3 regions of the Halomonas sp. AOP27-A1-41 genome follow, and region 1 is predicted to be linked to each of the others. Evidence: riboswitches for the same ligand, from Rfam matches in the RefSeq annotation. Region 1 holds a riboswitch; each other region holds the start of a gene.
The links. Region 1 has a riboswitch for thiamine pyrophosphate ahead of thiM (hydroxyethylthiazole kinase). Riboswitches for the same ligand answer to the same signal wherever they lie in the genome.
Positions count from the first base shown of each region.

Region 2: it holds a riboswitch for thiamine pyrophosphate, as region 1 does, so the genes downstream of both, tenA (thiaminase II) here and thiM (hydroxyethylthiazole kinase) in region 1, are expected to answer to the same signal.
Region 3: it holds a riboswitch for thiamine pyrophosphate, as region 1 does, so the genes downstream of both, ACT3TC_RS07235 (sodium:solute symporter) here and thiM (hydroxyethylthiazole kinase) in region 1, are expected to answer to the same signal.

Region 1 covers NZ_JBQSXT010000005.1:64,226-71,772, forward strand. Annotated here, with positions in the region: gene ACT3TC_RS05315 (DoxX family protein) at 1-11, opposite strand, end outside; gene ACT3TC_RS05320 (LysR family transcriptional regulator) at 98-1,018, opposite strand; gene thiE (thiamine phosphate synthase) at 1,015-1,629, opposite strand; gene thiM (hydroxyethylthiazole kinase) at 1,629-2,429, opposite strand; TPP riboswitch at 2,454-2,549, opposite strand; gene gloA (lactoylglutathione lyase) at 2,778-3,311, shown strand; gene ACT3TC_RS05340 (DUF6164 family protein) at 3,313-3,678, shown strand; gene ACT3TC_RS05345 (cupin domain-containing protein) at 3,675-4,340, opposite strand; gene ampC (class C beta-lactamase) at 4,472-5,635, opposite strand; gene ACT3TC_RS05355 (LysR family transcriptional regulator) at 5,783-6,655, shown strand; gene ACT3TC_RS05360 (metal ABC transporter substrate-binding protein) at 6,652-7,547, opposite strand, start outside.
Region 2 covers NZ_JBQSXT010000004.1:4,172-11,718, reverse strand. Annotated here, with positions in the region: gene ACT3TC_RS04265 (HlyD family secretion protein) at 1-771, shown strand, start outside; gene ACT3TC_RS04260 (DUF2955 domain-containing protein) at 761-1,924, shown strand; gene thiC (phosphomethylpyrimidine synthase ThiC) at 1,993-3,903, opposite strand; gene tenA (thiaminase II) at 3,926-4,594, opposite strand; TPP riboswitch at 4,683-4,835, opposite strand; gene ACT3TC_RS04245 (hypothetical protein) at 5,547-6,179, shown strand; gene ACT3TC_RS04240 (hypothetical protein) at 6,283-6,822, shown strand; gene ACT3TC_RS04235 (hypothetical protein) at 6,848-7,450, shown strand.
Region 3 covers NZ_JBQSXT010000008.1:23,669-31,215, forward strand. Annotated here, with positions in the region: gene ACT3TC_RS07230 (CoA-acylating methylmalonate-semialdehyde dehydrogenase) at 102-1,601, shown strand; TPP riboswitch at 2,270-2,374, shown strand; gene ACT3TC_RS07235 (sodium:solute symporter) at 2,364-3,752, shown strand; gene corA (magnesium/cobalt transporter CorA) at 3,749-4,717, shown strand; gene ACT3TC_RS07245 (zinc-binding dehydrogenase) at 4,795-5,973, shown strand; gene ACT3TC_RS07250 (proline racemase family protein) at 5,997-7,019, shown strand; gene ACT3TC_RS07255 (DUF1289 domain-containing protein) at 7,054-7,260, opposite strand; gene arfB (alternative ribosome rescue aminoacyl-tRNA hydrolase ArfB) at 7,287-7,547, opposite strand, start outside.

The DNA.
Region 1 (7,547 bases):
GATGCATTCATGGGGTATCTCCATTGGGCAGTGATGAAAGTTCAATGGGGACACTTTACGTTCATTGACGGCAGAGATAATCCACGCGTACCAAACATCACTGTTGCGAAATAGGCGACAATCCCATCTCCTGCTCCCAGTAAGGCGGGCTACCCCAAGCGTCCGTTAACAGCTCAATAAACCGCTCTACCTTGGCAGGTAAAAAGCGTCGCGCAGGGTAAATGGCATGAATATCCAGCATCTTGGGGGGGATGTGCGGCAGTACCTGAACCAGGCGCCCAGCGATAATGCTCTCCGTTACCAAAAAGCTGGGTTGATGAGCGATACCGATACCTGCCTCGGCGGCATGGGTTAAAACATCGCCATTGTTGCTTTCAAGCGGGCCTTGGGGTGTCAGCGTCATATTTTCAAAACGCCAGTTGCTATTGGCTAAATCGCTGCGGTAACGCAGGCAGCGGTGGTGCGCAAGCGCCTCAGCATTTGCCGGCACGCCATGGGTTTCAAGGTACGCCGGGGATGCGCAAAACAGCATTTGACAGCGCGTCAGACGCCTGGCGATCAGGCTTGAGTCGGGCAGGTTGCCAATACGAATGGCCACATCGTAGCCCTCTTCGAGAAGATCCACGCGGCGGTCACCTAAGTCCAGGCGTACATCCAGGCCAGGATACGCCACCATAAAGCGTGCCACCAGCGGGGAGAGGTGGCGCATGCCAAAACTCATGGGGCCGTTGATACGTAAACGGCCGCGTATTTCAGAAACACCGCTGCCTACGTCGGCGGCAGCCTCATCAAGCGCCTGTAAAATCGCTTGGGCATGCGCAAGGTAGCGCTCGCCCTCGGCGGTTAAATGCAGGCGCCGCGTGGTGCGCTGAATAAGCCGCACCCCGAGCGTCTCTTCAAGGGCCATGACAATACGTGATACCCGCGTGCGGGAAAGATCCAATGCTTCAGCGGCCCGCGTGTAGCTGCCAAGCTCGGCAACTTTGACAAAAGCGGCAATATGGTCGAGCTGGTTCATGGCCGAGCCAACGCCCGTGCGGCCTGGTAAGGATCAGGCTGGCCACAAATGGCGGAGATAACCGCCAGGCCATTGGCACCGGCTGTAACGACCTGCTGGACGTGTTCAGCCTTGAGCCCGCCAATGGCCACGCTTGGCAAGGTGCAGGCCGCGGCTAACTGAGCCAGGCCTTCAAACCCCAACGGTTTAGCATGGTCCTGCTTGCTTTGGGTGGTAAACACCGGGCCCAGGCCCACGTAGTCGAGCAGGGCCACGGGGGCTGCATGAAGCTGCTCAAGCGTATTAATCGAAAGCCCGATAATTGCCTCTGGCCCCATGGCCGCCCGTGCCTCTTGAACCGCTGTATCGCTTTGGCCGACATGCAGCCCATCGGCGCCGCTTTGCAAGGCAACGTTCAAGCGGTCATTAATCACCAGTGGTACCCCGCTACCCGCCAGGGCGGCTTTCAAGCGCTTGGCCTGTTCAATCATGTCGGTATCGCTTGCGTGTTTATCGCGCAGTTGAACAAAACTGACGCCCCCTTTGACGGCCTCAATAACGGTGCGCTCTAGCCCTGCGGCTTGACAGAGTTGAGCGTCAGTGACCAGATAAAGCGAAAGATCAAAACGCATTAGCCTTCCTCCAGCCCGGTAAACTGACGGACGTCTGTAGGTGTTAGCTGATACAAGGCGTCCAACAGGGCTACCTGAAAACTACCCGGGCCTGCCGCCTGTTGTCCAGCGCGGCTACCCGCGATAGCAAAGCTTGTAAGTGCGGCTAACGTGGCGTTCAAGGGAGCTCCGGGGCTGGCCGCTACAAAGGCGGCAACGGTGGCACTTAACGCGCAGCCAAGCGTAGTGACACGCGGCATAAGCGCGTGCCCGCCGTTCAAGCGCCAGTGCTGAGTGCCATCGGTAATAAAGTCCTGCACGCCGGTCATCGCGACAATACAGCGCTGCTGCTTGGCGAGGTTAATGGCGGCCTCACGCGCTTCATCCGTAGAGGCCGTGGCATCCACTCCTCGGCCCGCGTGGGTCAAGCCGGAAAGCGTCATGATTTCTGAGGTATTGCCACGGATCACGCTGGGCTTAAAAGCCAATAGCGTTTGTGAAAGCGTTTGACGGTAGTAAGTGGCGCCCACCGCAACCGGGTCCAATACCCAGGGGGTATTGCGCTCGTTGGCCGTTCTGGCGGCAAGTTGCATACCTTCTGCCCAGTGTGGTGAAGGTGTACCGATATTGATCGAAAGTGCCCCGGCCAAGCGAGTAAACTCAGCGACTTCCTCAGTTGAATGCAGCATGGCAGGGGAAGCGCCGACAGCCAGCAGGCAGTTAGCTGTGCTGTTCATCGCTACAAAATTGGTAATACAGTGCACTAACGGCGTGGTGCGTTGTACAGCGGAAAGCGCGTCGCTCAGCGGGAGTGATGTCATGGCCACCTCACAGCGTAGATCGGGTGTGATGACACCGCGACTTCCTACGCCGGTATTATCCGGTTCAGGTTCTAAGGGTGCATCTCAGCTTGAGCGTCTCAAGCGCCCCTGTCGTCAGGCTACTATCCTTGCCTTGGGCGGTGCTGTAAAGCGCAGGCGATGTGTAAGGGGAGGCCGGTAGGGTAAGCGGGGCTGGAATAATGGCTGCTCTGCCCTCATGGTATGTCATCACAACGGCATCATGCGGTGTGAAACGGTTAGCGATAGGCCTGTACACGGTATGGTTTTTGTCAAAGATAGCCCCTCAATCAATTCATTTAACAGCATAATTCCCACAAGGAGCCCAAGATGACTTTGCAAGGTGAACAGCATAAAGGCGTTCGTCCGGCCCCTGCGCAAACCCAAGGGTTTCGCTTAAACCATACGATGCTGCGGGCGAAAGACCCCGAGCGCTCATTGGCCTTTTACTCCCAGGTATTTGGCATGCAGGTACTGCGTCGGCTGGATTTCGAAGAGATGCAGTTTTCGCTCTACTTTCTGGCGAACCTGGAAGCCAACGACCAGGTGCCGGAAGATACCCAGGCGCGTACGGCCTGGACCTTCAGCCAAAAGGGGTTGTTAGAACTTACCCATAACTGGGGCACAGAAGACCAGGACGATTTTGCCTACCACGATGGCAATGCCGAACCGCAGGGCTTTGGACATATCTGCTTTAGCGTGCCGGACTTGGAAGCGGCCCAGGCGTGGTTTGATGAGCACGATGTGACGTTCATAAAGCGGGCGGATCAAGGCAAAATGCAGGGCGTCATTTTTGTGAAAGACCCGGACGGCTATTGGATCGAAGTTATCCAGGCCGACCTAATGGCGGCGATGGGCGACTGATATGGCACACTTGCTGTTTCGGCTGCGCTACGTTACCGATGAAGAAGCCATGGAAGTCCGCTCACTACTGGCAGAACATGGTTTTGATACCTATGAAACGCAGGCCGGTTTTTTCCGCTTAGGGGTGGACGCGATCTGGCTGCGTGATGAAACCCAGCGTGAGGCGGCCGAAGCAGCACTGGCGGTGTATCAAGCCGAGCGCTTCACCAAGGCTCGGCAAGCGCACGCCGATGCCGTGAGCCAAGGCGATGCACCTACCTTATGGCGCCGCTTGGCGGCGCATCCCTTTCAGGTCACCCTGGTAATGGTGGCGGTCGTTATGGTGGCACTGCTTACGCTGCTGCCATTTCTTGGCCTGACTCGTTAATCAAGCCGCAGGTGCCCGCGTTTTAAGTAGAGCTTGACCCCTGCGCTGCCCGCGCTAAGTTGGGGAGCGGCGCCGGGAGGGTAGCGACACCAGCTGCCCGTCGGGTATTCGGTATCGCCGTCGCACAAGGTGCCTTCCAGAACAAACGCCTCCAGGCCACCACCCAGCGTCGGGTAGGCAATCGTCACGCCCGCCTCCCACCGCTCCAGGCTGGCGCGCTCCTGGTGAAAGGTATGCAGCATTTTATAGGTAATGCCTGGGCGGCGGTCCGGCTGCCAAGGTAAACGGTGGGCAGGTACGGCCAGTTGAAGAATGTCATTGGCTGCAAACTGGTGAAGCTTCACCAGGATGAGCGCGCCCTCATCGCCTATGTGCGGGGTGTGGCCCGTACCGATAGGATTGCGCAGATAGGTGCCCGCGGGGTAGCGGCCGTGCTCATCACCGAACACGCCCTCTAGTACAAGAATCTCTTCCCCGCCGTCGTGGGTATGTGCGGTGAACTGGCTGTTGGGCGCGTAGCGTACCAGGCTGGTCGCTCTGGCGACTTCCTCGCCGATGCGATCAAGCATCATGCGTGTGACGCCTGCACTGGGCGAATCGACCCATTGATATTGGTCCGGCGTTACGCAGGCAAAGTGGCTAAAGTCGGCGTTAAGGCGCATGGTGTTGGCTCTTTGCAGTGGGGGGATCGCGGTAGTGCAAGTCTCCTTATCCACCACCCAAAATGCAATGCATAAAAGAGCGCTTTAATGACGAGCCTTTAGGAAGGCTCGTGGCATAAAGGCGGTTTTTTTCAGGGCGTCGCCGCAAGTGTCGTCAGAATATGGTGGGCGGCCTCAATACGTGCCTGGTTGGGATAATTGCGGTTGGCGAGCATCACGATGCCTATTTGCTGGCTGGGTACAAAGGCGACATAAGCGCCAAAGCCATTGGTTGAGCCCGTCTTGTTAAACCACACATCGTCATCTGCCGGTAGCGGTGTCTGAAGCTGCTCGGCCTTGTTAGCCTCCAGCACCATCTCCATTGAATTGCCTGCTTGTAGCTGGTCAAGCGACACAGGGTAGGCATAGCGCTCCCAACCGAGGCCTTGGGTCATATCGCCCATGTTGACGTAGCCCATCCGGGTTGCTTGCAGTGCTTCGCGCAGCGGTTCATCCACCGCTGAGCTGTCCATGTTGGCGTTAATGAACGCCAGCATATCGGCGCTATTCGACTTTACCCCGTAGGCCTCTGCATCCAGTACGCCGGGGTTTACCCGAATCGGCTCATCCTCTTTTGAGTACCCGAAGGCGTAGTTCGCTTGGGCGTCTTCAGGTACCTGCAGGTAGCTGTGCTCAAGGCCGAGTGCTGAAAACACGTGCGCTTCCATCAACTGGGCGTAAGGTTTTCCAAGCCGCTGGGCGGTCAGGTAACCGAGTAATCCAATGCTCGGATTTGAATAGAGTCGATGGGTGCCGGGCGCATACGTCGGTGCCCACTGGCGGTAGTAGGCGACCATGTCGTCTTCGTTGTTGACGCTATCTGGAAACTGCAACGGCAGCCCGCCCGCCGTGTAGGTGCCCAGTTCCAACAGGCTGATGTTATCAAAGGCGCTCCCTTCAAGGGCTGGCAGGTACTGGCTGGCGGGGTCAGAAAGTGACAGAGCACCGCTGGCCTGAGCGTAAGCCGCCAGCGTCGCCGTAAACGTCTTGCTGACGGAGCCCAGCTCAAACAGCGTATCGGTAGTTACCGGCACGCCAGCCTCTTGATCGGCGACCCCATAATTAAAGTAATAGGGCGTGCCCTTAACGCTTACCGCTACGGCCATGCCCGGGATACTGTGCGCGTCCATCAAGACTACGATAGTGTCGTTGACCACCGACGCCACCAGCAGACTGCGTGGATCATCATTCGCATAGCCAAAAGCGCTGATAAGAAACGAACCTGCCACAATAAGCGCATTCTTTGCTGTTAACATCTTGTTCATCAGAAAACCCGTTACGTGTTGTTGATTAACATCGGGCGTTGGCCCCGCTGATTCATTGCTTACGTTACGGCGAACCGTACAAGGTGACAAACAGCGATATTTTGCATAAGCCATTAGAAAAATTTGGGGGTCTGTGTCGTGCGTCCCTACTTACCACTAAAAGCCCTGCGCGCCTTTGAAGCGTCGGCCAGGCACTTGAGTTTTACCCGAGCGGCTGCCGAGCTATGCGTGACGCAAGCGGCCGTTAGTCATCACGTAAAATTGCTGGAAGGTCAGTTGAAGGTAGCACTGTTCACCCGCCTGCCGCGCGGACTGATGTTAACGCAAGAGGGCGAAATGCTACTGCCGGTCCTCAAGGCGTCGTTTGATCAGATTACGCACACGCTGGATCAATTAGGCGAGCAGAACTACCGGGAGGTATTGAATGTGGGCGCGGTGGGCACGTTCGCCGTCGGCTGGTTGCTGCCCAGGCTTGCTGACTTTCAGGAGCGCTATCCGTTTATTGATCTGCGCCTTTCGACCCATAACAACCGTACGGATATGGCCGCGGAAGGGTTCGACTTTGCTATTCGTTTTGGAACAGGCGCCTGGCACGGTATTGCGGCCCAGCCTTTGTTGCCAGCCTCGCTGTCGGTCATGTGCACGCCTGACATCGCCACCCGGCTAAAGACGCCGGCCGATGTCGTGGGTGAAACATGGCTACGCTCTTATCGCACCGATGAGTGGACGCAGTGGCTACTGGCGGCGGGGTTATCAGGCAGTGTTTCTGTGCCAAGAAGTATCGTGTTTGACTCTTCTATTGCCATGATAGAAGCCGCACAGCAGGGTGTAGGCATTGCCCTGGCGCCGCCTTCAATGTTCTCACGCCCGCTCACCAGCGGTGCTTTGGTACAACCGTTCAGCACCGCGGTGAGTTTAGGCGGGTACTGGCTGACGCGCTTACAATCGCGGCCAGAAACCCAGGCCATGGCCTGTTTTAGAGAGTGGCTGACCATGGCAACCAATGCCTAGTGGCTATGGCTATGCTCGCTGTGATCATGACCGTGGTCATGATCGTCATGTGCATGGTCGTGGCCGTCATGCGCATGGTCATCATGGCCCGGCTGGGCCAGTGCTTCGTGCAGCACTACCGCATTGTGGCGCATCATGCCAAGGTAGGTGCTCGCTTCGCCCTCGGAAGAGAGCGCATCGGCATACAGCGTTCCGGCAATCGGCAGGCTCGTCTCTTCAGAAAGCTGCTGAATGACGGCAGGATTGGTCATGTTTTCATGGAACAGGGCTTGTACGTTTTGATCGTTGATCACATCCACCAGCTCGGCCATGCTGGCGCCGCTGGGTTCTACTTCGGTCGATAAGCCGGTAGGAGCCAAAAAGTTAACGCCGTAAGCATTCGAGAAGTAGCCAAAGGAGTCGTGGCCAGTAATCACGCTGGTTGAGGCCGGGATCTCGCTGATGAGCTCACGAATTTCAGCATCGACTTCTGCCATGCTGGCCAGGTAATTATCGGCGTTAGCCTGGTACTCATCGGCGTTAGTTTCATCGGCCTCAATCAACCCGTCACGAATATTGGCAACGTAAATCCGCGCTTGGGCCATATCCTGCCAGGCATGAGGATCAAATTCACCATGCGCATGGTCGTGTCCGTGATCATGGTCGTGGTCGTGATTATGGTCATGATCGTGGTCATGCCCATGACCATGGTAGTCGAGCTTGTTAATGCCATCAGTGGCCGTTATCAATGCGCCGTTGTAGCCGCTGGATTCAATGAGCCGCTCCATCCAGCCTTCGAACAGTAGGCCATTGAACACCACAAGATCCGCTTCTGTCAGTGCGCGTGCATCGCCTGGGCGAGGGGAGTAGACGTGCGAATCACCGTCAGGCCCCACCAGTGATGTTACTTCAA
Region 2 (7,547 bases), on a different contig from region 1:
AACACGCGCCTTGAAGCAGAGCTTGCCGCCGCCCGGGCGGTGCTGGCCTCTGCCCAGGCCGTTGCGGAGGAGCGCAGCGGCGAGCGGCGCCGTGGCGAAGCCCTGGTGGGGCGGCAGAGTATTTCACGCCAGCAGTACGAGCAGCAGGTGGCGGCTGAGCATACCGCCCTGGCAGACGTGGCTTCCGCCGAGGCGAACATACAGAGCCTGGAAGTACAGCTAGGCGAGAACGGAAATACCAACCTGCGCTTGCGCCAAGCCGACAACGCCCTTGAGAAAGCGCAGTTGGACGTCGAACGTACCGAAGTGCGGGCGGCAGAGTCAGGCCAGGTGACGAACTTGCAGCTTCAGGTGGGCGACTATGTTCAGGCAGGGCAGCCAGTGATTGCACTGGTGACTCAGAACATGGATATCGTTGCCGATTTCCGTGAAAAAAGCCTACGCCACGTACTGCCCGGCGACTCGGCTGCGGTGATCTTTGATGCGATGCCTGGGCATATCTTTGAAGGGCAGGTCAGTGCTTTTGATGCTGGCATACGGGAAGGACAGCTGACCGCTGATGGGCAGCTGGCGGATATTCCTACCTCTGACCGCTGGGTGCGCGATGCGCAGCGTTTGCGTATTCATGTTGCCCTCAACGAACCCATTGCGGCGCTGCTGCCAAGTGGTGCCCGGGCAACGGTGCAACTGCTGCCGGGGGAACATGCGCTGGCGCATCCCTTTGCATGGCTACAAACGCATCTGATCAGCTGGCTACATTATGTCTACTGATGCGGGTTCTACTACTGCAGGGCCCGCTGATACAAAACCGGCGGATGCCAGCACGTGGTCAATCAGTCGCGCGCTGCGTAGTTTTTTTAAGCGCACGCCCCGCCGTAGCGGCGCTGGCCCAGAGGCACCTGCCTACCATCGCCTGAGTGAGAATGCCCTGCGCCAGTGTTTGCGGGTGGCTGGTGGTGGCACTCTCGGGTTTATCATCAGTCAGTTAATGGGTTGGAACTACGGCGTCTTCTTTACCGTTTTTCCGATGTTTTTGCTGGGTATGGTGCCCATTCTGAATATCAGCATTATTCGCCAGTTTTTAGGTAACGTATCGGTGAATGCGCTGGAAGTCAGCCTGGTGGTCGGCCTGCTTAAGCATATGCCGGTGATGATGACGCTGGTCGTGTTGGGTATGTTCCTGTTTCGGTTTAGCTTGATGGCAAAAGGCCCGCTGTTTCTGTTTGGGGCCAATGGCGTATTAACCTTAAGCATTCTGCTGCATTTTGCGAGCTACCCCAGCGTCGATCTAGCGGATTTGTTGGCCTCCAATTTTGTGGCCAGCGTGCTCGCCGTGTTCATCGCCATGCTGATGTACACTCTTTTCCCTGACGTTGAGCCCCGCCAACCGCCGCCCAAAAGCACCAAAACGAAAGCGCAGATGCGCCATGAAACGCTGATGGGCGGCATTACCGCGACACTTTCCTTTGTCGTTTTTCAGGTGTTTGACCTGCAGGGGTCGCTCTCGGCACAAATGGCGACCATTCTGGTGCTGTTCGCGATGGGCTATGCCGGTGCGCGCGTATCCGCTCGCAAACGTGCCATCGGCACGCTGTTGGGGTGTAACCTGGCGCTGATTATGCAGCTTCTGCTGTACACACAAAGCAACCACTTCCTGCTGGCGATTGTGCTTTATTGGTTGGGGCTATTGCTGTTTGGGCGCGAACACATACTTGAAGGCGGCGGTTCAGGTATCGGGTTTGGCGGGATGACCACTTTAGGCATTTTGTTTGGTCAATCTTTAGGCCCCAGCCAGGACCTTGTCTATAGCGCGCTGTATCGCTTCTCATCCATGAGCGTGGCGCTGGTAGTAACGCTACTCGTCATGGCGTGCCTGCATTATCTGCTTAATCTTTGGGAGCCTACGCGACTACCAGAAAGTTAGCGTAACACGTCGACAACAGGGGCTTTCAGGCCCCTGTTTGCGTTTAACCCTTGAGTTTTTAAACCGCTTTACACTTCCTGATACAGCTGGCTTCCCGTTTGGCGAAATTTCTCCGCCTGCTCTTCCATGCCGCGCTTAACGGACTCTGCGTCGTTAGTACTTTCTGGCGTGCGGTCGCGGTAGGTGTCGCGCACTTCCTGGCTAATCTTCATCGAGCAGAACTTGGGCCCGCACATGGAGCAAAAATGCGCTACCTTCGCGGAATCCTTGGGCAGGGTTTCATCATGGAATTCCCGCGCGGTGTCCGGGTCTAGCCCCAGATTGAACTGATCTTCCCAGCGGAATTCAAACCGCGCCTTGGAAAGCGCATTATCACGCCGCTGAGCTGCCGGGTGGCCCTTGGCAAGATCCGCCGCGTGGGCGGCAATTTTGTAGGTAATAATGCCGGTCTTGACGTCATCTTTATTGGGCAGGCCCAGGTGCTCTTTTGGCGTGACATAGCAGAGCATCGCACAACCAAACCAGCCGATCATCGCCGCCCCAATGCCCGAGGTAATATGGTCGTAGCCTGGTGCGATATCCGTGACCAACGGGCCGAGTGTGTAGAAGGGCGCCTCGTCGCAGTACTCCAACTGCTTGTCCATGTTCTCCTTCACAAGGTGCATGGGCACGTGGCCAGGACCTTCAATCATTACCTGCACGTCGTGCTTCCAGGCAATGTGGGTCAGCTCACCCAGGGTTTTAAGCTCGGCCATCTGCGCTTCGTCATTGGCATCGGCGATAGAGCCTGGGCGCAGACCGTCACCTAATGAAAACGCCACATCGTACTGCTTACAGATCTCGCAGATCTCCTCGAAGTGGGTATACAGAAAACTCTCCTGATGATGATACAAACACCATTTGGCCATAATCGAACCGCCGCGAGAGACGATGCCCGTTACCCGGTTGGCGGTCAGCGGCACATAGCGCAGCAAAACGCCTGCGTGAATGGTGAAGTAATCCACACCCTGTTCGGCCTGCTCGATCAACGTATCGCGAAACACCTCCCAGGTCAGGTTCTCGGCCACGCCGTTGACCTTCTCCAGCGCTTGGTAGATAGGCACTGTACCGATAGGTACTGGAGAGTTACGCAAAATCCATTCGCGGGTTTCGTGGATGTTTTGCCCAGTGGAGAGATCCATGATGGTATCCGCGCCCCAGCGAATCCCCCAGGTCATTTTGTCGACTTCTTCTTCAATCGACGAGGTAACGGCCGAGTTACCCAAGTTGCCGTTAATCTTGACCAGAAAGTTACGCCCGATAATCATCGGCTCGCTTTCGGGGTGATTGATGTTATTGGGGATAATCGCCCGCCCACGAGCCACTTCATCGCGCACAAACTCCGGCGTAATCTCCTCTGGGATGCTGGCGCCAAAGCTTTGGCCGCGATGCTGGTGGCCCAAAATTTGCTCCACCTCGGCATTGCCCAGCGCTTGGCGGCGTTGATTCTCACGCAGGGCGATAAACTCCATTTCCGGCGTGATAATCCCTTGGCGGGCATAGTGCAACTGGGTAACGTTTTTGCCTTCTTTTGCCCGGCGCGGCGTGCGTTTCAAATCAAAGCGCAGTTGGGCCAGCATAGGGTCGTTGGCGCGGCGTTTGCCGTACTCAGACGTATGGCCTTCTAAAAACTCGGTGTCGTCGCGCTCCTCAATCCACGCCCGGCGAAGCGCGGGAAGCCCACGGCGTAGATCAATCTGGGCGTTTGGGTCGGTGTAGAGGCCTGAAGTGTCATACACCAGCAGCGGCGGATTCTGTTCATCCACGCTGGTCGTTTTGGTCGGCGAGAGGCTGATTTCCCGAAACGGTACACGGATGTCGGGGCGCGAGCCTTCAAGATACACCTTGCGTGAACCGGGCAGCGGAGAAATCGCGGCGGCATCCACTTGGGCGGTTTCGGCTAGAAAGCGGGCTGTCTTCTGAGTAACGGTTGTGTTCACGGTTATATCCTTGTTATTGGAATTAATGGGAAAGGTCCAGGCCCATCTGCCAGAAGTCGATTTCCAAGCGCGTGGCATCGCGGAAAATTTTGCTGAGCTCATTAAAGCGGGCAGGGGTGACGTCGGCGAGGCGAGCATCCAGCCATTCAAGCTCGGCCTGCATGGCCGCCTGAAACTCCGCGCTTTCGTACATCGCAATCCAGGCATCAAACGGGTTGTGTGTGCCGCGTAGGGTTGTGGATTTTGCATTCAACCAGTTGGCAATCTCGCCATAGCCCACCAGGCAAGGAGCAAGTGCTACGTGTAAATCCAGCAGGTCGCCACGGTTGCCGGTATCCAACACGTAGCGGGTGTAGGCCATGGTCGCCCGAGCTTCTTGTAGCTCGGCAAGTGCCTCCTCGGAAATACCCCATTCGCGACAAAAGCCCACGTGCAAGCCCAGTTCCACATCCACAATGGTTTTTAAACCTTCATGGGCATGGCGCAAATCGGCAAGCGTAGGGCTTTTGTAGGCGGCCAATGCATAGGCGCGAGCGAAGTGAATCAGAAACAGGTAATCCTGCTTCAGGTAGTGGCGAAATGACGCTTCAGGCAGCGTAGCGTTGCCCAGCTGGCGCACAAAGTCGTGCTCAATGTAGGCGCGCCAATCGTCATGGCAGGCAGTGGTTAAATCAGTAAAGCGGTAGCCCATACATCCTCCGGTGGTGGTGATCCGAAGGGCAGGCGAAAAGATCGAGGAAATGGCACGGAAGGGGGGCGAGCGATTGTGGGAGAGCTAGCCAGTGCCATCGCTTGATCCCTACGCCGGTACCCGCGCTACATCAAAAGCAGCGCATTAGCCGGATCAGGTTCAGCGGGACCAGCGCTTGGCAGCAAAATTGCTACGCCCTGCGCCATCTCAGCCGGATTCACCGGCACCCCGTCAAGCATTCAACTCAGCGAGTCTAGGTGGCGGTTGAGGGAGATGCAAGGGGGCGAACGACGGTGCTACGTGTTAATTTGAATCGATTATGTCTATCAACACTCACCACCACAGCATGATGCGATCAGGAAGTACTGACATTGACCACCGATAACAAAACGGGTTGGGAAGCCTTCTATCGCGCCAATCAAACGCGAGCCGCCTCGCCGCTGTTACGCCGCGCTTTGGGGGATGAGTGCTTAGCCAAAGGCAACGGCCATGCTATTCGATATGACTGCCAGCGATGTGGAACTGGCCTACACCTATTACGGATGATCGGGACGCTCACACCCCAGAGACCCATCTACGATCCAACGCCTAACGACAAGGAGCAACGCTATCGAGCATGATGTACCGCCATCCCCCTACAATGAACCTGATTATTCGACCTGCTGGCGGGTCGCGGATACGCTCGTCCCGGGGATAGATTTTAGCCCTAAGGCGCGCTACATTAGGTTAATTAAGATTCGGGGGCGCTGAAATAATGACCAATATACCACTAGAGCGAGTTACAACAGGCACGTATGCGCACGGCTTGGTGCCTCAGGCCGCATGCCTGTGAATACAATCCCCTATTAAATAGCCGCCTGATGGACGCGCCTTAGTCCAACAGACATTTATCCGCCATGCTCCGCACGGCGAATAAATGCTTAACTGTTAACTTTTCTCGGAGTGTGTGCCATTGGTAGAAGAATCTTGCAGTTTAATTGGGACTTGGGTAGAGCCAGAATATATCATTCCGGCTGCCATGGTATTGCTCTCATCCGGGCTTTTTCCGTTCCTTCTTCATAAATATAAAATGGCTAGAGAACGCGAAGAAAAGCTGTTCGACACTAGAAAATCCGAGTATCAAGAATATTTTAAGGTAATGGAAAAAGCTGCACGTTTGGCTGGTCAGGATTATGCTAAATTTTTGTCTAGCACATTACCTGAAGCTTCGTTGCGTTTGTATAAGAAGGAATTCTCTCCCGAATCGATAGTTAATTATCAGAATACAATGAGTGAATTTACTAAAGGCATTCAGGAAGGCTTTCAGAAAGCAACGCATGAGCTGGTTGGGTTGCGGATCGTGTGTTCTGATGCACTTGCTGATCTACTTGATGAGTTTGAGTCGTTGTATAAGGAAATTCTTGCTCTCCAGCCAATAATGCTTCATGAAATAAAAGAGTCTATGACGCCAGATTCGTTTATTTCTGGTGAGTTTAATTTCGAAACTCCCACACAAGTAAAAATAGTAGAGATGGGCAAGGATCTAGGCTTTCTTCGAGATGTAATAATTAAGCAGATGAGGAGCGAGCTTGGTTATAACAGTTAACAAACGTAGGCACGGCGACGGCTTTTACGTTGCGGCGTTGCCTTCACTTCAAAGCCGCGCATGCTGCGGGCATTAGGATTCTAAAGGAAACGGAGTAGAGGATTTGGAAAAAGTAGATCAATATAAAAAAAGTGTCGTTAAATTTGTTTTCAGAGAATTCGTGATCTTTATGTCCCAGATTGCAGTGTTCTTTATGGTTGCGGTTTTTACATCGAATTTTTTAAATAGTGAAGAAAAACTGGTTGCATTTTCAGAGCAAAAAATCAATGACGGATCTCTCGCAGAATTGGGTCTCACGTTTCTGGCTATTCTCGTGGTGATTGGTTTGTTTTCTGCCCTGGGTAGGATTTTCGATAATAAATATTTAGATTACTATGTGAATGAGGTTCTTTGTGAAATGCCCAAAACCATATACGTTTTTGGCTCAGCCGCTACAGGGGCTATGCTCGCCATATCTTTGTTCGCACATTTGCATACAACAAACGAAGTAAATGCAAAAGGCTTCGTCTTGCTGTCTGCGTTATTTGCATTCATGGTGTTCATATATGGCTGTGGATTCAGCTACGCCTTCAAACGAAAAACTCACATCTTGCCAAAGTCTAACAATTCAATGCAGCCGACCGCTGACGCGTCGGCTGATTGAGGCGTTATATGTCTAAGGAGAAATCGTGATTAAGCCTGACATTGGATTAGTTTTCGAAGAAAGTGTTTCAAATGAAATGTTTGAGGGTTTCGAAAATAGTATAAAGGCAGACGGTTTAAAATTGGTTGTTGAATCTAGAGAGCCATCAGGGGCGATGGCATGCCCAGAGTGGTTCATGTTTCCGGTTATTGCCGCATTCATAGGGAAGAGTTACTTTGATGGCTTTCTAAAAGAGGCCGGTAAAGATCACTATCAGTCGCTCAAAGAGAGCCTTTCCAACTTAACTAATAATGTAATGGCTAATCCAAGAATTGAGCCTACGCTTTTTGGAACCCAGGGAAAAATCAGTACCAATAATCCTTTTTCGCTCGCATTTTCAGTTCACGCTGAAGCTGAGGATGGTTATACGTTTAAGCTGCTAATCCCAAAATCAACCAGCAGTTGCGATTATGGTCTAATTACCAACCGGTTTATGGAATTCCTTTCGGACTACCATTTGGGCCTTCATACTCTAGCCTCTATAGGTTGCGCATGGGAAGGAGATAGGCCGCCGTCTAACATGATCTTTGTTCACTACAATCCGGACAAGGATTCTATTGAATGGTTAAATGAGCAAGACTATCGTTAAACGGCATATAACACCTATGAGCCTTCTGTCTGTCAATAGGCTGCAGCATTTTTTATTGGCCGCGTAAGCGGTCAATCTCAAGTCCCTGAGCCAGTGA
Region 3 (7,547 bases), on a different contig from region 1:
TGACGTTTACGTTAACTTGCTGATATACCCTATTCTTGGCCCTGGGGCAGCTATAGAGACTGCCTCTGTTACAAACACAATCATAATCAGGAGCAAGCGTAATGGCCGTTCGCGAAATTCCCATGATCATTGATGGTCAAGCCGTCCTATCTCAAAGCCAGGAGTGGCGTGATGTGGTTAATCCAGCGACCCAAAAGGTGGTTGCCCGGGTGCCTTTTTGCACGGCAGAAGAAGTAGAGCATGCGATTGCAAGCGCCCATCATGCGTTTAGAGAGTGGCGCAAGGTACCGCTTGGAAAGCGCATGCGTATTATGCTGGCGTTGCAGGCACTGATTCGTGACAACACCGATGAACTAGCCGCCTTAATCACCGAAGAGCATGGCAAAACGTTGCCAGATGCCAAAGGTGAAGTAGGGCGAGGTCTGGAGGTGGTCGAACACGCCTGCTCGATTACCTCGCTCCAGCTAGGAGAGGTGGCCGAGAACGCGGCAAGCGACGTCGATGTTTATACGCTACATCAGCCGCTAGGCGTAGGGGCCGGTATTACGGCCTTTAACTTCCCGATCATGCTGCCCTGTTTCATGTTTCCGCTGGCCATCGCGACAGGCAACACCTTTGTGTTGAAGCCTTCTGAGCAGGATCCCAGCTCGACCATGCGCTTGGTGGAGCTCGCCCATGAAGCCGGTGTGCCAGCTGGGGTGTTGAACGTGGTGCACGGCGGTCCTGAGGTTGCCAACCAGATTGTCGATCACCCAACGATTAAAGCGCTATCGTTTATTGGCTCAACCCACGTCGGCTCATTGCTTTACAAGCGGGCGGCAGATGCGGGTAAGCGTATGCAGGCGATGATGGGGGCGAAGAACCACTGTGTGGTTATGCCCGACGCAAATCGCAGCCAAGCCATCAACAATCTGCTGGGCTCAGCATTTGGCGCCGCAGGCCAGCGCTGTATGGCTAATTCGGTCGTGGTGCTGGTCGGTGAGGCGCGACAATGGATTGATGATATTGTGGATGCTGCAGGCCAGATGAAAGTGGGGCCTGGCACTCAACAGGATGCCGATTTAGGGCCGCTGGTATCGCCTGCCGCCAAGGAGCGGGTGTTAGGTCTTATCGAGACCGGTGAAAAGGAGGGCGCAACGCTATTGCTTGACGGGCGTAACTGCCAGGTACACGGTTATCCGAAGGGCAATTTTGTGGGACCGACGTTATTTACCGATGTGACTGCGGAGATGACCATTTACCGTGAAGAGATATTTGGGCCGGTACTCTGCGTTGTCAACGTGGAAACACTCGACGAAGCGATTGCGTTTATTAATGCTAATCCTAACGGCAACGGCACGTCTATCTTCACGAATTCTGGCTGGGTGGCGCGGCGCTTTGAAACTGATATAGACGTGGGGCAGGTGGGTATCAACGTTCCAATCCCGGTGCCGGTTGCCTATTTCAGCTTCACTGGCTCACGCGCTTCAAAGCTCGGCGATTTAGGGCCAAATGGCAAACAGGCGATCGCTTTCTGGACGCAAACCAAAACGGTAACAGCCCGCTGGTTTGAGCCTGAAAACGTTTCAAGCGGTATCAATAGTACTATTGCATTAAGCTAACGCTTACTTACTAAGCAGTCACTGGCTCTTGCGGGGGGCCAGTGACGTTGTTGTACTCAAGGCTTAAAAATCATTCAGCAGGCTCAAACTTTCTTCCAGTAGCTTTTCAATCGGCTTAAGTTGGCTTTCATGCAATACGAGTAGAGACGGCGCCTCTTTCGTCGGTGACCTCTTGCCCTTCGGCTTTGGCATGGCGATCATATTTGCTAAAGGCATCGCCAAAATGGCAGGGCCTTCAGAGGGTAGCGGAGCGTTTTGCTTCGTGGCCTGGTCGAAGTCTTTTACCGCGCGCTTTACATCATCTGGCGTATTTAAAACGTAGTCAGCATGCTGTAGATCGCTGGGCTCGCAGCAGAACATTGAGCCGCCCTTGCGTATGCTCCTTGACTTCGGTGTATGACATAGTGGTTTCCTGTAAGCGCGTCGCTTATTCTCCTGTGCGACGCTTGTAACACTAATGTTTTATAACACTAATGGCGGTAAGCTACTTTTATTTTGTAATGCTTTGACTCAGTGTACAGCAGCTTTTGTTAGTCTAGACAACGTTGTAGCGAATGAATAGCAGAAGTAAACCGTTTTCCTGTTAGCTATTTAGCGGCTAGGATACGGCGCGAGTAGCTGCTCATTTTGACGGTTAGCTCGCTTTACATCAGGATACGCTCTCAATTCACTGTCGCCAGGGGAGCCACGTTGCGTGGCTGAGAATGCTATGACGCAGACCCTGGAACCTGAACCGGTTAGTACCGGCGGAGGAAGTGCGACATGCCATACCTAACGTCAGCCGTGCTAGGCGCGGCGCTCTGTTGCTTTGCATTTTTAGGCCTTAAAGCCCGTGGGCGTAAAGGCTCATTGGATGACTTTGTAACCGCTCGTAATTCACAAACCAGCACCACGCTAGGGCTCTCTTTTGTTGCATCTGGTATGGGCGCCTGGATTTTGTTTGCGCCGCCAGAAATTGGCGCTTTTATTGGCCCATTGGCCTTGGCAGGCTATGCCCTTGGCTCCTCACTGCCTTTTATCGTCCTTGGCTTTTATGGTCCGTCTATACGCCGGGCTCTCCCTGAGGGGCGGAGCATCGCTGAGTTTGCTGAGGCGTGCTATGGGCGCGGAGTGCGCCACTGGGTAACGCTGGTTTCCGTGGTGTATATGGCCTGTTTTTTAGCCGCTGAATTAACCGCTATTGGAGCGATCACCTCGCTGCTTTCTGATGTTCCGTCGAGCTGGGTGATTATTGGAGTAACGCTCACTACGTTGCTTTACACGGTAAGCGGAGGGCTACGCGCAAGCCTGGCCACTGACCGTTGGCAGGCATGGCTGCTGCTTGCACTGTTAGTGGTGGTTTCCAGCGTCACCCTTTGGCACTTGCCTGCCATGCCGAGCAGTGCGGCATGGCCCTCTATCGCCACTTCTGATGCGCTTAGTGTGGCACTAACGCTTGTCATCGCGGTTACCGCAGCGAACTTGTTTCACCAGGGCTACTGGCAGCGGGTATGGGCGGCACGTGATGACCACAGTTTGGCCCGCGGGGCTTGGGTAGGAGGGGGCGCCACGGTCATGATCGTTATGGTGATTGGCGGTTTGGGTATGCTTGCTGCCATGAACGGTGTTCCGCTGGGCGAACCGCCCATGCCTTTTTTTGCACTGCTCAATAACGCGCCACCCTGGCTAGCTATAACGGCACTAGTGCTTGCCGTTACATTGGTGGCGTCCAGCGTAGATACGCTACAAAGCGGTATTGCCTCACTGATCGTGTCGCGCAGTGAACAGCCAAGCGTTTCTATCGCGCTCACACGCTGGATGACCGTTTTGCTTATGGTGCCTGTCGTGGTTGTCGCACTTCAGGGTGTGTCTGTTTTACGTCTTTTTTTAATCGCTGATTTAGTCTGCGCTGCAACCGTGGTGCCCGTGCTGCTGGGCTTGTGGCGGCGCATGACGCCTCTTGCGGCTATCGGTGGCGGCATGGCGGGTCTATTGGGTGCGACCTTGCCTGGGTGGATGAGTCACGCCAGCATAAGCGAAGGGATAATGGCGGCAAGCTTTCCGAACAGTGTACCCACACTAGCGCCGTTTCTAGGTGCGTTGTTAGCTTCCACGGTGGTAAGCGTGTTGTTAGCGTATTTAAGACCCCCCTGGAACCAAGGACAGTTATGATTCGCAGTATTTTGACTACTCCTGATGGAGAAACCCATGAAGGGAACGAAGAGCTTTTTGTCACATGGCAGAATACCCCCGGCAGTCATATATGGATCGATATGCAGGGGGAATCAGCAGAATCTGCTGAGCGGCTACTGGGTAAATTTGAGTGTCACCCCATGGCTATTCAGGATGCCCATAAAGAGCGCTTACCACCCAAAATAGAAGAGTTTGATAACCACGCACTGATTATTTACCGCGGTATTTCATCTTTTGACGCCCAGCTAAACTTTGTTCCTCAGCAGGTCTGCTTTTTTATTGGTGAGTGCTTTCTAGTGACGCTACATCCAGGCGTTGCCATGAGCATTGAGCGGCTCTTTAAGGAGCACGGTAAGACGTTATTAGCGAAATCACCGGAGCAGGTGGCGCTCAAGGTGATGTATATCTCTGCTGGGTATTACATTGATAGCCTGCTTGAATTTGAAGCGGAATTAAGCGATTTAGAAGATGAGCTACATGAAAATGGCAACGATGTATTAATGCGCAAAATTACCATGTACCGCTCCCGGCTGGTTAAGATGCGGCGCGTGTTTAATTATCATAAAGGGATTACCCAAGAGTTAACTGTCTACGACTATGAGCACGTCCCGCGTGAGGAAAGTGAAACGCTGCATGCCATTAACGATGTTGCCGAACGTTTTGAGCGGCTTTACACGCTTACTCAGATGTATTACGACATTTGCGGTGATTTAGTAGACGGTTACATATCAATCTCGTCGCATCAACTGAACATTACAATGCGCGTTCTAACGGTCATTACGGCGATTTTTGTTCCGTTAACGTTTGTTGCGGGTATCTACGGGATGAACTTTGACTACATGCCGGAGCTGCACTATCGCTATGGCTACTTCTTCATTTTAGGCATGATGGCAGGAATCGGTGGCGTGCTGATTTGGGTGTTCAGGCGAAAGGGCTGGTTCTAATTCAGCAGGCTTTTAAGGGGTAGCAAGAGTTTGCTATGGTCGGCTAGTCTTATTCCTTTGTATCAAGGAGCCTGACAATGCCTGAATCTACCGCCGTTTCTTCTACGATGGCTGCCATGCTCTTGGTCGGGCATGGTGGCGTCGAACAACTGCATTATCGTGAAGACGTCAAAACGCCGTTGCCCGGCCCAGGTGATGTTCTGGTCCAAGTGACGGCGACCGCGAAAAACAATACTGACCGTAAAGCGCGTGAAGGCCTGTATCCCACCAAGGAGAAAGGCGACGTGACGTCCTTTGCCATGGGTGGCACGCCCACCTTAACGTTTCCGCGTATTCAGGGGGCAGATGTAGCCGGGCGTATCGTAGCGGTAGGCGAAGGCGTGGATGCTAAGCGGGTTGGCCAGCGTGGCCTGCTTGATTTCAATATTTATGCGGATGAGCGCCGGGATATCAATCTCACTCCCGACTACTACGGCCATGGGGCCGATGGCGGCTACGCTGAGTATATTGCGGTACCCGCAGACCAGTTCCACTCCATTGATAATCCCGAACTCAGCGATGCTGAGCTAGCCGCGATGGGCATGTGCTCCTATCAAACGGCGTACCATATGATGACCTCGGCACACATCAAGGCTGGCGAGCGCGTGTTGGTAAGCGGTGCCAGTGGCGGCGTAGGCACCGCGCTCATTCAGCTATGCCGTATTATCGGTGCCGTTCCTTATGCGGTCAGCCAGCCTGATAAAGCCGCTGCGCTGCAAGCGTTAGGCGCCGAAGCCGTCATTGACCGTGGCGACCTGCCGACCTTTGTTAACCGCGTCTTAGAAGCCACTGGCGGAAAGCCAATTGATGCGGTGATGGACTTGGTCGGCGGCGAGATGACCGATCTGTTTATCGACACCATGATTGTTGATATGCAGCACCGCCAATCCTATCCGCGCCTTTCCATAGCAGGGGCCAGCGGCGGTAATCTCAGTGAGATCATGTGGACGCGTATTTACCTTTACCAGGTGCAGATATTTGGCGTTTCTCACGGTACTCGTGAAGAAGCCGAGCAGCTAATCGCCTGGATTCGTAGTGGTGAACTCAAGCCTGTTCTCCATGCGGCGTTCAAGCTTTCTGAACTGCATGACGCCGAGCGCTATTTTGTTAATCGGGGCAGCAATTATCTCGGCAAAATTGTCATTGTTCCGGATGCGCAGTGGGATACCCACGGCGCACCTTTTGCACTAACAAACGCTCAGGAGCAACGCCTTTGAAAAAGATCCATACGCTTCAATTAATGGATACTCATGCGGGTGGCGATGTCAGCCGAATCGTAACGGGCGGGATTGATGCTCTGCCGGGCGCCACGGTGCGGGAGCAAATGGAGTACCTGCGCGATGATGCCGATGGCTTGCGTCGCTTGCTGCTGGAAGAGCCCTACGGTATTCCGGAGATGTCGGTGGACTTACTGGTGCCAGCGACGCACCCTGAGGCCGCCGCAGGTTATATCATTATGGAAGTGATGGGCTACCCGATCTATTCAGGCTCTAATACCTTGTGTACGGCAACCGCGGTGCTTGAGTGTGGGATTGTACCTAAGCAGGAAGGCATTCAGCATTTTTCGTTGGAGGCCCCGGCAGGCCTGGTACATATCGAGGCGCGTGTGCATAACGGCGTGGTCGAGTCGGTTACCTGTGAAGGCTTACCCAGCTACATTGATACCTACCGCGATACCATCCAGGTGCCTGGTATCGGCACCGTGACGTACTCTGTCGCCTATAGCGGCGGCTTTTACGCGCTAGTGGATGCTGCCGAGCTTGGTTTTAAGCTTATTCGTGAGGAAGAGCGGGCGCTTTCGGCCTGTGCGCATAAAATTGTTGAGGCCTTGCAAGCCCAGCGTGGCTTTTCCCACTACACGCTGGGTGATGTAGGTCCGCTGCCTTTCCTGCATTTTATGGGCCCCGAAGAGCAAGTGGGTGAAGGGTATGTACGCTCTCGTTCAACAACCTACGTTCATCCAGGTGTGATTTGTCGCAGTACTACCGGCACCGGCACCTCCGCCAGGCTCGCGTTAATGAACTACGAAGGTCGACTCAACATAGGGGGTAAACTGGAAACGGTCTCGCTACGTGAAACCGGGTTTATTGGCACGTTTACAGGGACTCATCAGGAAGGCGCCTATCAGGTGGTTGAAAATACGATTACCGGGCGCAGCTATGTGCTGGCTCAGTCGGATATCGTGATCAACTGTGATGACCCTCTGGTTTCTTGCGGTGAGCTGCACCATATTTTGAGCGACCGCCACTCTGTTAACCACTAATCTGTTAATCAATACCCTGTTAATCACTGCTCTGTTACGTCGGGTGGCTAATCTCGGTTAACGCGATAGCGATATAGCCTTGCGCTTCCAGGCGCTCCCAGACCGGGGCTTTTTCGGCCTCGGTCATTTGGCCCCAATAGGCAATTTCATCCAGCGTACGGCCACAGCCTTGGCACGTATTTGTCGTGTCTAGCTGGCAGTGCTGGATGCAAGGAGAGAGCGGTCGGGAAACGGTGGTCATGCGCAATTTACTTGACTCAATAGCGCTTACGCAGAGGAAACTTTACCACGTAGCGATTTTATTTTTCCTTTGCGGGTCTTGTGGTCAACGCGACGTCGCTGGGAGCCTTTGGTGGGTTTTGTCGGGCGGCGTGCCTTTTGCTGCCGAGTCGCGCTGATAATCAATTCTTTCAGGCGAGCAAGGGCATCTTCTTTATTAAGCTCCAGCGTGCGATAACTTTGCGCCTTGATAATCACCACACCCTCTTTACTGATGCGTTGATCATTGAGTGCTATCAAACGTTCTTT